DNA from 2 places in the Bacillus sp. KH172YL63 genome. Region 1 is predicted to be linked to the other one. Evidence: predicted binding sites of a transcription regulator. Region 1 holds the regulator's gene; the other holds the start of a gene.
The links. Region 1 encodes LexA, which represses DNA repair genes until DNA is damaged. Its sites were predicted from a motif close to CGAACATATGTTCG; they were not measured.

Region 1 (7,792 bases):
CATACGATTCAGGTGTGAAATCTGCTTCATCATTGATCATCGTTTTGTTTGAACCCGCCAAGTCAGCTGATCCTCCGATGAATGATGGGAGATTTTTTGCGATTGCATTCAATACTTGTCCGGAAGAAGCTCTGCTTGCAAGTGCTTTTCCTTCTTCGTATACAGGGATATCTTTATCCCAGCCTTCAGCAAGCTCCCCTTTGATTGCCGCTTCTAATTGTGCAGCAAGTTCAGGGTGATCTTCTTTATATTTGATGAATTGGTTCGCCCACTCTTCTTCTTTTCGTGAACCATCCTGCTGGATTGTTTCTTCGAAGCGAGTGTACACTTCATCCGGTACGTGGAAGTCTTGATCGAACGTCCACTGATATGCGTCTTTGGTAAGCTTCATTTCGTCCTCACCAAGTGGAGCACCATGGACGGCAGATTTACCGGATTTATTCGGCGCACCATATCCAATAACTGTCTTCACTTCGATCATTGTCGGACGGGACGTATCCCCTTGTGCCTCTTCGATCGCTTTTGAAATTTCCTCTAAGTCATTTCCATCTTCTACGCGGATATATTGCCAACCATAAGATTCAAAACGTCCTTTGACACTTTCAGAGAACGACTTATCCAAATCCCCATCAAGAGAAATATCGTTGGAATCATACAGGACAACAAGACGACCTAATTTCAAGTGGGCAGCCAGAGAAGCAGCTTCAGAAGAAACTCCCTCCATTAAGTCCCCATCTCCACAAATGGAATATGTAAAGTGGTCGACCATATTGTACTGGTCTTTATTGTATGTAGTTGCCATATGTCTTTCAGCCATCGCCATACCTACAGCCATCGCGATACCCTGACCAAGTGGGCCAGTCGTAGCTTCTACTCCAGGAGTATGTTTGTATTCCGGATGTCCTGGCGTTTTACTGCCCCATTGACGGAATTGTTTTAAGTCCTCCATAGAAACGTCATAGCCGGATAAATGAAGAAGGCTGTATAAAAGCATGGAACCATGTCCAGCTGATAATACGAAGCGGTCACGGTTGAACCACTCAGGATTTTTCGGATTATGATTCATGAACTTTGTCCAAAGTGCATAAGCCATCGGAGCTGCGCCCATCGGCATGCCAGGGTGTCCTGAATTCGCCTTTTCAATGGCGTCGATAGATAATGTACGAATTGTATTGATTGCTAATTGATCTGTTTTATCAAACATTTGTCAGACATCCTTCCTTTTAATGTACCTTATTAATATTAATCTTCTTTGGCAGTTTATACAACTATCTTGAATGATAACATGAGTTTATCATCCTTGAAAACGAAAAACCCCTGTATTCCGGGTTATTTTTTGACTTCCGGGAAATAGTAATAACAAAAAAACTGCCTGATCAACTATGGATCAGACAGCTTGTTCCTTAATGCATTTTCTTTTTGGTTTGAATATCCTGAATTTTCTTAGGTGTCACTTCATTACCTTCGGGGTCGAAGATTCTTGTATTTTCAATCGTACCCTTCATGGATTGACGGAATGTTTCCAAGTATTCTTTTCTGAGCTTTGTCTGTTCTTTCGCTTCCTGTTCTGACAGACCTGTGCTCTTTGATTTTTTCGCGAGTTCGTTGATACGATTCATCTTTGATTTGGAAAGCATATATGAAAAACTCCTTTAATGCATAGTAAGCAATAGATTCGAATGTAATAGCTGAATGCAAATACTATCGTCATGTTACTAGATTAGGGAAGATAAAACAAGCATTACGCATTTTCGACAGATGCCATATACTCCTTAAAACGTCTATGTACCGTCGCTTTTGAGACATCATAACCAAAGCCTCTCAAGGTTGCTGCAATTTCGGCAAAGGTCAATTCATTCTTTCTCAGACGCACGATTTCTTCCACCGGCACTTCAATCCGCTCCCTGCCGTCCACATTGCCTTTGTTCTTTAGGTTTTTATGTGGCTGGAAACCGTTTTCGACAGCCCTTCGCATCCCACGTTTGATTTTCAAATTATGTAATTTCCGTTGATATTCTTCTACCATACTGACAATATTGATCACCATTGAATCAGATTCGGATAAATGCAGCTCTCCGCTGTGGGTTTGACTGATGATCTTGACCTCTTCCTTTAATAAGCAGTGGATGAGTGCGATCTTTGCATTTCCCCGGCCGATTCTCGTTTCATCCTGGATCAGGACAGCTCCGATGGATGGGTCCTTGATCAGGTCCAGAAGTTCCAATACACCTGGCCGATCCAGTTCAAATCCGCTTGCCTGGTCCTTGATGATGGCTTCCACTTCGTAAGTAAGCTCCCCGGCAAGCTTCACCAGCTCTTCTTCCTGTCGTTCCAAGGATGTTTCCTGTGTTTCTTTCTTTGTGCTGACTCTGCAGTATACGACTGCCTTCATTGATTATCCCTCTATTCTTCTATTCTTCATTCATAACGAGCTCATAACCGGAGTGGGTTGACAGGGTTGGGTTCTCGATCGGCAGGATCAGTGAATCCCCTGGCTTGATTGAAAATGTTGTGAGATTATTCTCTTCCCCCACCCACGCGATGAATTCTTCCATTGTCATAGAATATTCTTCATTATAGTGTTTGGCAATAGTCCAAAGGGTATCTCCGTCCTGTACGGTAATACTTTGATACGACGGCTCGCTTGCCATTGTGATTAAAAGGTATGCTGCAGATAAAAGGGCGAAAACAAATAATATAATAATATAAGAGAAACGGTTCCAAATATGTGTTAACATGATAAAACGCCTCCATACGAATGTTTGTTCTGTTTTGTTATATCCATTCTAATACGAACATCCGTTTGGTGTCAACAGTTATTCGAACTTATGTTTGTATCAATTGGAAAGACATGCTATAATGGGAACATAAGATCTATAATCGAGGTGCGTGCACATGACAAAACTATCGAAACGACAACAAGATATACTAGAATACATTAAAGACGCAGTAAGGGTAAAAGGTTATCCGCCTTCCGTCCGTGAAATAGGGGAAGCAGTCGGTCTTGCCTCCAGTTCTACCGTCCACGGACATTTGGCAAGATTGGAAAGCAAAGGACTCATCCGCCGGGACCCGACAAAGCCAAGAGCGATTGAAATACTGAATCTTGAAGAGGACACGATCCCCCGTCAGAGGGTCGTAAATGTACCATTGATTGGTAAAGTCACTGCCGGTCAGCCGATCACGGCAGTGGAGAATGTCGAAGAGTTCTTCCCTCTTCCAGAGAGGATGGCACCTTCTGATGAACAGGTCTTCATGCTTGAGATCATGGGTGATAGTATGATCGAGGCAGGGATACTCGATGGAGATTTCGTCATTGTCCGCCAGCAGCAAACGGCGAACAACGGAGATATCGTCGTAGCGATGACCGAGGAAGATGAAGCGACGGTCAAACGTTTCTTCAAAGAAAAGGATTATGTCCGCCTTCAACCGGAAAACTCAACCATGGCCCCGATCATCTTAAGAAATGTTTCAATACTTGGTAAAGTAGTCGGAGTATATAGACAAGTGCATTAATGAAAAACGGCTCGCAATGATGCGCAGCCGTTTTTTTGTTTTGAAACGAAGAAAAAGCCGTACTGCAGACAATTCACCTGCAGTACGGCTTTGTTTATAGTGGCGAATTAGTACATTTGAATGTACTGTTCACGCTCCCATGGGTGTACTTGCGTACGGAACATATCCCATTCGATTTCTTTCGCTTCCACGAAATGTTCGAAGATGTGCTCTCCAAGGGATTTAACGATGACGTCATTTGTTTTCAATGTTTCAAGTGCTGCGTGTAATGTAGCCGGAAGATCTACGATTCCTGCTTCTTCACGCTCCTTCTTATCCATCACGTAAATGTTTCTGTCGATTGGTTTAGGTGCAGGAAGGTTGTTCTTGATACCATCAAGACCTGCTGCAAGTAATACAGCCATTGCAAGGTATGGGTTCGCTGCCGGATCGACACTGCGCACCTCAACACGTGTACTCAGTCCGCGGGAAGCAGGGATACGGATTAATGGGCTGCGGTTGCGTGCAGACCATGCAACGTAACATGGCGCTTCATAACCCGGAACAAGGCGCTTGTAAGAGTTTACTGTCGGGTTTGTAATCGCTGTGAATGCAGTCGCATGCTTGATGATGCCAGCAAGGAATTGACGCGCAGTATCACTCAGCTGAAGATCTCCTTTTTCATCAAAGAAAGAGTTCACTCCGTCCTTGAAAAGGGACATGTTACAGTGCATACCTGATCCGTTTACACCGAACAATGGTTTAGGCATGAATGTCGCATGCAGACCATGTTTACGGGCAATCGTTTTAACAACCAGCTTGAATGTTTGAATATCATCACATGCTTTTAATGCATTTGCATATTTAAAATCGATTTCATGCTGACCAGGAGCCACTTCGTGGTGAGATGCTTCGATTTCAAAGCCCATCTCCTCAAGTTCCAGCGCGATATCGCGACGGCAGTTCTCTCCTAAGTCTGTTGGCGCAAGGTCGAAATAACCACCGTTATCATTCAACTCAAGCGTAGGTTCGCCGTTTACATCTAATTTAAAGAGGAAGAATTCCGGTTCAGGCCCAAGATTGAAGTCAGTGAATCCAAGCTCTTCCATCTCACCCAGGATGCGTTTTAGGTTGTTGCGGGGATCTCCTTCGAATGGCGTGCCGTCTGGATTATAGATATCACAGATCAGGCGGGCAACCTTCCCTTTTTCAGCTGTCCAAGGGAATACAAGCCATGTATCAAGATCCGGGAATAAATACATATCAGATTCTTCGATGCGCACGAATCCTTCAATTGAAGACCCGTCAAACATCATCTTGTTATCCAGTGCTTTTTCAAGCTGACTCAAAGGGATTTCCACGTTCTTGATTGTACCTAAAATATCAGTGAATTGTAATCGAATGAATTTAACACCCTCTTCATTCGCTAATCTTAAAACATCTTCACGCGTATACTTTGCCATTTACGTAATTCCTCCTCAAGTTTATTAAAGGTTTATATTTAATGAAAAAAGCGAGACATATCGCCTTGACGCAGAGTAGATCGATTAAATCGACCGGAATGAATCAATTCATTTCGGAGCAATTTACGAAGTTCCTCGTCAGATAGATCTTGTCGTGCCTTTTCTTCCTTTTCACTTACGTCAGATACTACTTTGCTTTCATCCGGCCCTTTCACAGAAAAAATCTTCTTGATTCCGGCCATGTTGATACCTTGATCTAACAGATCCTTCACTTCAAGTAACTTATCAATGTCATTCAAGGAAAAGAGGCGGCGATTCCCTTCGGTTCGTGCCGGGGTGATCAGTCCATGCTCTTCATAGTATCGAATCTGACGAGCCGTTAAGTCCGTGAGCTGCATGACAATACCGATAGGAAATAATGCCATCGTTCGACGAATTTCACTTCCGCTCATCTTGATTCCTCCTTTATATTTCCTTCTTGAATTCATTATATGTAATGTCAGGAGTTCTGTCAATCTTATGTTAGCTTTTCTTACATTAAATTTCAAAAGAAAAGGATAGTCAGCTTTAGACTATCCAATTACTCCTTTATTATCCTTTTTATAAGGTCAGTAAACCTTTTTTTATTAATTGATCCACGGCAGATGCGACAGCGATTTTCACATGGGAATAGGTCAACCCGCCTTGTACATATGCAACATATGGAGGTCTTAACGGACCGTCGGCTGACAATTCGATGCTTGAACCTTGAATGAAAGTCCCCGCCGCCATGATGACATCGTCTTCGTACCCTGGCATATAGTCAGGTTGTGGCGTAAAGTGGGAATTGATTGGTGACGCAAACTGAATGGCCTGACAAAATGCAATCATCTTCTCTCTGTCATCAAATTGAACAGATTGAATCAAATCGGTCCGTTCTGCACGAGGTGAAGGATTCGTATTCATCCCGAGCTCAGTCAGAAGTGCCGAAGTGAACACGGCCCCCTTTAACGATTGCGCCACCACATGGGGAGCAAGGAAAAACCCCTGATACATTTCCTGCAAGCTGTACAGGGACGCCCCTGCCTCGGCACCGATCCCCGGTGAGGTCATACGGTAGGAGCACGCTTCAACGAACTCCTTTTTCCCGACGATATATCCGCCCGTTTTGGCAAGACCGCCACCCGGGTTTTTTATCAGGGATCCGGCCATTAAATCGGCCCCGATATGACACGGCTCCATGTCCTCGACAAATTCACCGTAGCAGTTATCAACAAACACGACGATTTGTGGATTGATCTCTTTTACAAAATCAATCATTTCCTTTATCTCAGCTATCGTAAAGGACGGCCGGTTTGCATAGCCTTTAGAGCGCTGGATGCCCACCATTTTTGTATTGGATGTGATTGCCTTGGCAACACCATCGAAATCAACTTTTCCGGAAGGATCCAGATCAACCGTCTGATATCCGATATGAAAGTCTTTCAGCGAACCGGTGCCCTCTCCCCGGATCCCTACGATTTCTTCAAGGGTATCGTATGGTTTCCCGGTTATGTATACGAGTTCGTCGCCAGGACGAAGCACCCCGAATAAGGAAATGGAGATTGCGTGTGTACCAGAAATGATCTGTGGTCTCACAAGCCCCGACTCCCCGCCGAAAACGGATGCATAGATACTCTCTAACGTATCACGCCCTGCATCGTCATAACCATATCCTGTTGAAGGGATGAAGTGGGAATCACTTACCCGATGTTCCTGGTATGCCCTTAAAACCTTGAATTGATTGCTTTCTGCACGTTCGTCTATCTCTTTGTGTTTATCTTTTATGCCCTCTTCCACTTTGGTGATGATTGGCTTTAATAAATACCCATTTTCTAATTGTTCATACATGATGCGTTATTATTCCCTTCTATCTTTGAAATTTCTTGATGCTTCCCGCTACGGGATGATCCTCCAGGTGAAAGCCGGCAAGTTCATATGTTTCACGTTCTTCAATGAATTCCAATTTATTGAGGATCGTTTCACTCTTTAATTGGGAAAGAAGCTTCCCTTCCCCGGCCGGAATGAAGGCATGATAGGAAATCATCTGCTTTTTCACAAGTTTTTCAATTCTCACCAGCAAGTCTGACAGATCCCTTTCATCCAGTGCACTGATCAGGATATGATCAGAATCACTGCCCGGGACGAAATCGGCATCGATCTTATCCCGTTTATTGTAAACTGTCAACTGGGGCAGGCCTGCCATGTCGAGCTCTTTCAATAATTCCTGGACTGTTGTTTCATGCTGATTGTAATCCGGGTTGGAGCTGTCCACCACATGAAGGAGCAGATCTGCTTCCCTTACCTCTTCCAATGTAGAGCGAAAGGCAGCGATCAGCGTTGTCGGCAAGTCCTGGATAAATCCAACCGTATCAGTGATCAATGTTGAATATCCGCTTGGCAATGACAGTTTCCTCGTCATCGGGTCAAGGGTGGCAAACAATTGGTTTTCCTCATATGAATCGGCTGACGAGATCCGGTTGAATAACGTCGACTTACCGGCATTCGTATATCCGACGAGGGCAATTTGGAAGCTTTTATTCCGTTTACGCCGTTCCCGGTACCTTTCCCGGTGTCCTACAATGCTTTGCAGCTGTTTCTTAATATCATCGATCCGACGGTGAATATGGCGACGGTCACTCTCAAGTTTGGTCTCCCCGGGTCCCCTCGTCCCGATTCCTCCCCCTAATCTGGAAAGGGATGCTCCTTGACCGATAAGTCTTGGGAGCAGATATTGTAGCTGGGCAAGCTCCACCTGCAGCTTCCCTTCCCTTGACCTTGCACGCTGGGCGAAGATATCCAGGATCAATTGCGTC
Region 2 (7,792 bases), 2.0 Mb from region 1:
CCGTGTTCATGAAATCAATAAGCTTATCCTTTGGCTTTGAGTCCGCTGAATGGTCTCTTCCGCTCTTTTTGCCATCCTGGAAGATCGACACAAATTCATCTAAGAAATCCTTTTCTTTTTCCTTTGATGAATCAGGTTTCTTCTCAAGTGCCTCCAACAATGCCAGAGCTTCCTGTGCCGAAATCGTTCCATTTTCCAACATATCCAAAATGCGTTTACGTTCTTCATTCATACTTCTTCATCCCCTCTATTGGTTATAAAAGTACTTTGATGCCCTTATACACATTCCAAATGACTACAGCCACACTGACCAATATCACTAATCCGATGATCAAAATGGTGAATACCGGCAATCCTCCGCCGGCGAAAAAGCCTAAATCCATCACCAGTCCGGTGAAGATGAACGGCACCGCAATGACCGGTATCAAGTGGGATAGAAATGCCGCTTTCGCATCCTTTTTCACGCCAGGATCGTCGGATACAAAATAGACGATCAGGGGGAAAAGGAAGCCGGCAAAGAAGATACTAAAATAGCAAAGAGCTGATAATACTTTGTTGGTTTCCACCTACATCATCTCCTCTACTACTATTTACGATACGTGGCGGAAAAGGTTTCAATGCATTTCTTATGATCTTATTTTCACATATGGTGCCGGTTTCTCCCTCCATCCCGGGGCTGATATTCAGTAGGTACGGAGAGGTGTTTTCATAATGGATAGAGGGAGATGGGGGACCTCGCCCTATTAATAAAGGGAGATGCTCATGCACCTCCCTCCCCATCAATTGGTCACTTCTTCTTTTTCACGTATCTTCTGCTTCATGCGTTCACGGTCTCGCTCGAGTACTGGTTTCAGATACTTGCCTGTATAAGAGCCTTTTGCTTCGGCCACTTTTTCAGGTGTACCGCTTGCGACGATCATGCCGCCTTTGTCTCCGCCTTCAGGACCAAGGTCCACAAGGTAGTCGGCCGCTTTGATGACATCAAGATTATGCTCGATGACAAGGACCGTATCCCCGTTATCAACCAATCGCTGAAGGACGACGAGCAGGCGGGCAATGTCATCCACGTGAAGACCTGTCGTAGGTTCGTCAAGGATATAAAGAGATCGGCCTGTCGAACGGCGATGCAGTTCGGACGCCAGCTTCACACGCTGTGCTTCTCCACCTGATAACGTAGTGGCAGGCTGCCCCAAAGTGATATAGCCCAATCCGACATCATAGATCGTCTGCAGCTTGCGCTTGATCTTCGGGATATTTTCAAAGAACTTCACCGCATCCTCCACAGTCATTTCAAGGACATCGGAAATGTTCTTATCTTTATATTTCACTTCAAGCGTTTCACGGTTGTAACGTTTTCCGTGACATACTTCACAAGGAACGTAAACATCAGGCAGGAAGTGCATCTCGATCTTGATGATCCCGTCCCCGCGGCATGCTTCACAGCGTCCGCCTTTTACGTTAAAGCTGAAGCGGCCCTTTTTGTATCCCCGGACTTTCGCTTCATTCGTTGTGGCAAACACATCACGAATGTCATCGAAGACCCCTGTATATGTGGCAGGGTTCGACCTCGGAGTACGTCCGATCGGTGACTGATCGATGTCGATGACTTTATCAAGGTTTTCGATTCCCTTCACTTCTTTATGCTCACCTGGTTTGGCTTTTGCATGATGAAGCTTCTGGGCGAGTGATTTGTGAAGGATTTCATTGATCAGCGTGCTTTTTCCTGAGCCGGAAACACCTGTGACCGCCGTAAAGACGCCTAATGGCAGCTTCACTTTGACGTTGTTCAGATTGTTCTCCTTCGCACCGACGATTTCAAGATAGCGTCCATCAGGCTTCCTTCTTTCCTGAGGCAGGGGGATGAATTTCTTTCCGGATAAATATTGACCTGTCAATGAATTCGGATCGTCCATCACTTCCTGGGGAGTTCCCGCTGAGACGACCTCTCCTCCGTGGACTCCGGCCCCCGGACCAATATCAATAAGGTAATCGGCTGCCATCATCGTATCTTCATCATGTTCCACGACGATCAGCGTATTCCCGATTTCCCGCATATTTTTCAACGTATCGATCAGGCGGTCATTATCCCGCTGATGCAAGCCGATCGACGGTTCATCAAGGATATACAGGACGCCGGTCAGGCGGGAACCGATTTGTGTGGCCAAGCGGATCCGCTGCGCCTCTCCCCCTGACAGCGTCCCTGCCGCCCGGCTCAATGTCAGGTATTCCAACCCTACATTCACAAGGAAGCCAAGTCGTTCACGGATCTCCCTTAAGATGAGATTGGCGATTTTCATATCTTTTTCAGACAGTTCGAGCTTGTGGAAGAACTGCTCTGCTTCCTCGATGGAAAATGCCGTTACTTCCCCGATATGAAGGGAATCCACTTTTACTGCAAGACTCTCCTGCTTCAAACGGTGGCCTTTACAGGTCGGACAGTGCTGCTGAGCCATATACTTTTCCATCTGTTCCCGGATGTAGTCTGAGCTCGTTTCTCTGTAGCGGCGCTCGACATTCGGGATGACACCTTCGAAACGGAGATAGTTTTCACGGACCTGTCCGAAATCATTTTCGTAGCGGAAATAAATCTCATCCTTGCCTGATCCGTAAAGGATTTTGTCCATTTGTGTTTTCGGGATGTCCTTCACCGGGATATCCATCGGAATTTCATAATGGTCACAGACCGCCTTCAATAAAGACGGATAGTACTGGGAACTGGTCGGCTCCCACGGAGCAACCGCATGTTCATCAAGGGTGCGGTCCCAATCCGGGATGATGAGCTCCTTATCGACCTCGAGCTTCGTACCCAGACCGTCACAACTTTCACATGCTCCGTATGGGCTGTTGAAAGAGAACATTCTCGGTTCCAGTTCAGTGATCGAAAATCCACAGTACGGACATGCGTGATGTTCACTGAACAATAACTCCTCTTCACCGATGACATCGATGATGACCTGGCCGTCCGCAAGCCGCAGGGCCGTTTCAAGCGAATCGGACAGACGGGCTGCGACCCCATCTTTTACGACAATTCGGTCGATGATCACTTCGATGGAGTGTTTCTTATTTTTCTCAAGGGAGATGTCTTCCCCGAGATCCTGGACTTCCCCGTTGATCCGGACACGGACAAACCCCTGCTTCTTGATGTCTTCCAATGTTTTCACATGGGTCCCTTTACGTCCGGATACGACCGGTGCAAGCACTTGAAGCTTGGTCCTTTCCGGATATTCAAGGATCCGGTCGACCATCTGTTCAATCGTTTGGGAAGAGATTTCGATGCCGTGATTCGGGCAGATCGGCTTCCCGACCCTCGCGAATAACAGTCTGAGATAATCATAAATTTCGGTCACCGTCCCCACTGTCGAGCGGGGATTTCGGCTCGTCGTTTTCTGGTCGATGGAGATCGCCGGGGACAATCCTTCGATTGCATCCACATCAGGTTTGTCCATCTGCCCAAGAAATTGACGTGCGTAGGCAGAAAGCGACTCTACATATCTCCTTTGCCCTTCTGCATAAATGGTATCAAAGGCCAGGGAAGATTTCCCCGAGCCTGAAAGCCCGGTTAAAACAACGAGTTGATCACGGGGGATTTCAATATCTATATTCTTTAAATTATGAGCCCTCGCTCCTTGTACGATGATTTTGTCTAGCGCCATAATGCGTTCATCCTTCCGCTTTCAGCTCAAGAATGGTATCACGAAGCTGTGCTGCACGCTCAAAGTCCAATGCCTTGGCGGCTTCCTTCATTTCCACTTCTAAGCTGGCAATAAGTTTTTGTCTCTCCGGTTTAGACATTTTCGAGGGTTTCGTACGCTCTCCTTCATACACCTCTTCATCTTCTGCGGTACGGGTCGCCCTGATGACGTCCCGGATGTCTTTTTGGATGGTCATCGGTGTCACACCGTGCTTTTCATTATATTCTTCCTGAATCGTCCGGCGTCGCGCCGTTTCATCCAGGGCTTTCTGCATGGAGTCTGTGATTTTATCCGCATACATGATGACCCGGCCGTTGCTGTTACGGGCAGCACGCCCGATCGTCTGGATGAGTGACCGCTCGGAACGAAGGAAGCCTTCTTTATCGGCATCCAATATCGTGACGAGGGAAACCTCAGGGATATCCAAGCCTTCCCGAAGCAGGTTGATCCCGACGAGCACGTCATATTTACCAAGGCGGAGATCCCTGATGATCTCGATTCGTTCCAGCGTCTTGATTTCAGAATGAAGGTACTGGACCTTGATGCCCATTTCTTTTAAGTAGGCTGTAAGATCCTCTGACATTTTCTTTGTCAGGGTGGTCACGAGGACACGTTCGTTCTTCTCTATTCGCTCGTTGATTTCACCCAGCAGATCATCAATCTGCCCTTCGATTGGACGGACCTCGATGATCGGGTCGAGCAGTCCTGTCGGGCGGATGATCTGCTCGACCATCTCAGGGCTGTGTTCGATTTCATATGGGCCCGGTGTCGCAGAAACATAGAGAAGCTGGTTTGTTTTCCCTTCGAATTCTTCAAAGCGCAGCGGACGATTGTCCATCGCCGACGGCAGACGGAAGCCATGGTCCACGAGCACTTTTTTTCTGGCCTGGTCACCGTTGAACATTCCCCGGATTTGAGGAAGGGTCACGTGGGACTCATCAATGACGATCAGGAAGTCTTCTGGAAAATAGTCGATTAGGGTGTATGGCGTCGAACCTGACGGCCTGAGCGTAAGATGCCGGGAATAGTTCTCGATTCCGGAACAGAAGCCCATCTCCCTCATCATCTCCAGGTCATAGCGGGTCCTTTGTTCCAGGCGCTGCGCCTCCAGAAGCTTATTCTCCTCTTTCATGATGGCGAGCTGCTCTTCAAGCTCCTGCTCAATATTCTTGATGGCAACTTGCATCTTCTCCTGCCGGGTGACGAAGTGGGAAGCCGGGAATAGTCTAAAATGATCCCGGTCTCCTATGATTTCACCTGTCAGGGCATCCACTTCACGGATCCGGTCGATTTCGTCACCGAAAAATTCTACACGCATACAGTGTTCATCGCGGGAAGCCGGGAAAATCTCAACGACGTCTCCCCTTACCCGGAAAGTCCCCCGCTGAAAGTCGATGTCATTCCGTTCATACTGGATATCCACAAGTTTCCGGAGCAGCTGGTTTCGTTCGATTTCCATGCCGACACGCAGGGACAGAACGAGCTCTTTATATTCTTCCGGATTACCCAAACCGTAAATACAGGAGACGCTGGCGATGATGATGACATCTTTCCGCTCGAATAAGGCAGATGTGGCAGAGTGCCTCAGTTTATCGATTTCATCATTGATGCTTGCATCCTTCTCAATGAAGGTATCCGTTTGCGGGACATATGCCTCAGGTTGATAGTAATCATAGTAACTGACAAAATATTCAACGGAATTCTCAGGAAAAAACTCTTTGAATTCACTATAGAGCTGTCCTGCCAATGTTTTATTGTGTGCAATGATGAGGGTGGGCTTTTCCACCTGCTGGATCACGTTGGACACAGTGAATGTCTTTCCTGTCCCCGTCGCCCCAAGCAGGGTCTGGTGACGCTTCCCCTCATTGATGCCTTCCACTAATTTCTCAATCGCCCGGGGCTGATCCCCTTCAGGCTTATACTTAGACTTGAGCTCGAATTGATCTTTCACCGCGAAACCTCCTATATTAAAGGACTGCTACCTTGTATTTACCTACTTTTACCCTGTTTAAACACTGTCCATTCATCTATACACATTCTACCACATTCCTCTTGATCTTAACCATTAATAAGCGAACAAAAGTTCGTTTTTATTTTGTTCAATCTGTTTTTCTGTGGATAAGTTCCAAATAATCCAAGTGGTTGCAGCTCCAGACAGCAATTCGACAAAATCTGAGGATGTCTATGCACAATCTGTGTATAACTATGTGTATAAGTGTATTACGCTTGTGGAAAATCTCTTTATTTACTCACAATTCGTCATTTTTTTTGTGAACAATGTCGATGTTTACGGTTTCAAGCTGTGAATAACTCTATTTATTTTCGTTTATTCACACAATTCCATTTTTTATCCACAATAAAAGAAGCTTGAATGCGAATGATTCAATTAGGCGCATAAATACCGTTTGCTTATCCATTTTTCTATTGGTAATTTTAATATTACTAGCTGTTCAAGGGGATATCCTCTCAAAGAAAAGAAAGCACCAAATAAAACAAGGCTGCCCTTAAATAGTAAGGGCAGCCTTGTTACATGATTCTATTCATTTCGCACTTTTCTTCGCTTTCTTCATCATCCGGTCACTATACCAAAATCCGGCGGTCAATGAAGCCGCGTCTATGACAATCAGTACCCAGGAGTCTGTATACCCCTTCGACACAGAAGCCGCAATGAGGGCAACGGTCAAGATCAAACCGACATAATGGTTGTACGTCACCCGGGCGAACAAAACGACAAGTAATCCTGGCAGAAATATGCCTAATATTATTTTGGACACGGTCAACTCTCCTTGAAAGATAAGGGAATAACACATATTCTACCGAAGATTCCCCTATCTGGAAAGGGAATTCTATTGATCCCCTTCTCGTATCAGCTTTTTGGTTCTCTCCTTCAATTCACTGTGAGGGATGAATTTTTCCGAAAGCATGTCGGGAAGGATGTATTCCAGGAAGTATTGAACGCACGCCATATCTTTATACTTTACGATTGTGGACAATGCTTCTTGGTAGATTTCGATAAAGAGAGGTTCAGGATTCCCTTTTTGGATTTCCCCAAACGATTCGTAAAGAAGATCAATTTTATCTGCGACCGCTAAGATCCTTCCTTCGATCGTCTCGTCCTTTCCTTCTTTAAACCGTTCCCTGTACACTTCCTGAAACTGTGGAGGGAACTCAGTTGTAATGAATTTATTCACCATCTGCTCCTCCACCTGGTTGAACAGTTCCCGGAGCTTTCCAGAGGCATATTTCACAGGCGTCTTGATATCTCCTGTAAATAACTCTGCATAGTCATGGTTCAACGCTTTTTCGTACAGCGATTTCCAATCCAATTCCTTTCCTTCCTGTTCCTCAACTGTCGCAAGAAATTGGGCGATTTTCGTCACTTTGAATGAGTGGCTGGCCACATTGTGTTCGTGGTACTTGAACCTTCCTGGACAGCGGGTGAGGGTTTCGAGATCTGATAAGCTTTTGAAATAATGGTGGATGCCCATAATATTCTCCTCTCCTTGTAATTCTTTATAAAAATAGTACCAAGTAGAAAAAATAAGGGCAAAGATTATTCATTCATCTCTTTTCGAACTCTCCTATTTCTCCTATCAATATGTTATTTAGTGCATGGTGATAACGTGTGGGAATCTGATGGGAGGCACCTTGAATGGTATAGATTTTTTTCGGGTGGCAATCATCGAATAAAGATGCGTGAGAATTGATCCAATCCGAATACTCCCCATATATTAAGAGAAGTGGGACAGAGAGGCTTTCCACCTGCTGTATGCCATCATAATGGAGCGATTCCATGTAATAATGATGCCAAATATAAGGGTTCGCCTTATACATATGTTTCCGTAGCGTTTCCCGGTCGGACCGGTCCCTGAAATGGGCCCTCGAGATGATGTCAGCCAGTCGGGATGGATGATGACGGGTCATTCTCATCCCAATATGATGCATCCATTTAAGCTTCGGGTTCGTCACTTTAGGATAACCACCGATTAGAATTAAGAAGGAAACCCGCTCTTCAAAGGAGCGGGAGAAGGCTTGTCCAATGACTCCCCCTGCAGAGTATCCAATCACTACACAACGGGAAATGTCCAAATGATCAAGGA

Region 2: a site for LexA is predicted at 5,766-5,779, ahead of uvrB (excinuclease ABC subunit UvrB). Genes of this name have one in related genera too.

The regions. Positions count from the first base shown of each region.
Region 1 covers NZ_AP022842.1:1,686,704-1,694,495, reverse strand. The annotation lists gene tkt (transketolase) at 1-1,204, opposite strand, end outside; gene KH172YL63_RS08370 (DUF896 domain-containing protein) at 1,404-1,637, opposite strand; gene KH172YL63_RS08365 (YneB family resolvase-like protein) at 1,742-2,392, opposite strand; gene yneA (cell division suppressor protein YneA) at 2,412-2,738, opposite strand; gene lexA (transcriptional repressor LexA) at 2,896-3,516, shown strand; gene glnA (type I glutamate--ammonia ligase) at 3,624-4,958, opposite strand; gene KH172YL63_RS08345 (MerR family transcriptional regulator) at 4,997-5,410, opposite strand; gene KH172YL63_RS08340 (methionine gamma-lyase family protein) at 5,559-6,827, opposite strand; gene hflX (GTPase HflX) at 6,847-7,792, opposite strand, start outside.
Region 2 covers NZ_AP022842.1:3,722,749-3,730,540, forward strand. The annotation lists gene KH172YL63_RS19070 (DUF4097 family beta strand repeat-containing protein) at 1-232, opposite strand, end outside; gene KH172YL63_RS19075 (magnetosome magnetite crystal formation protein family) at 255-566, opposite strand; gene uvrA (excinuclease ABC subunit UvrA) at 780-3,653, opposite strand; gene uvrB (excinuclease ABC subunit UvrB) at 3,661-5,643, opposite strand; gene KH172YL63_RS19090 (CsbA family protein) at 6,233-6,502, opposite strand; gene KH172YL63_RS19095 (HD domain-containing protein) at 6,539-7,180, opposite strand; gene KH172YL63_RS19100 (alpha/beta fold hydrolase) at 7,254-7,792, opposite strand, start outside.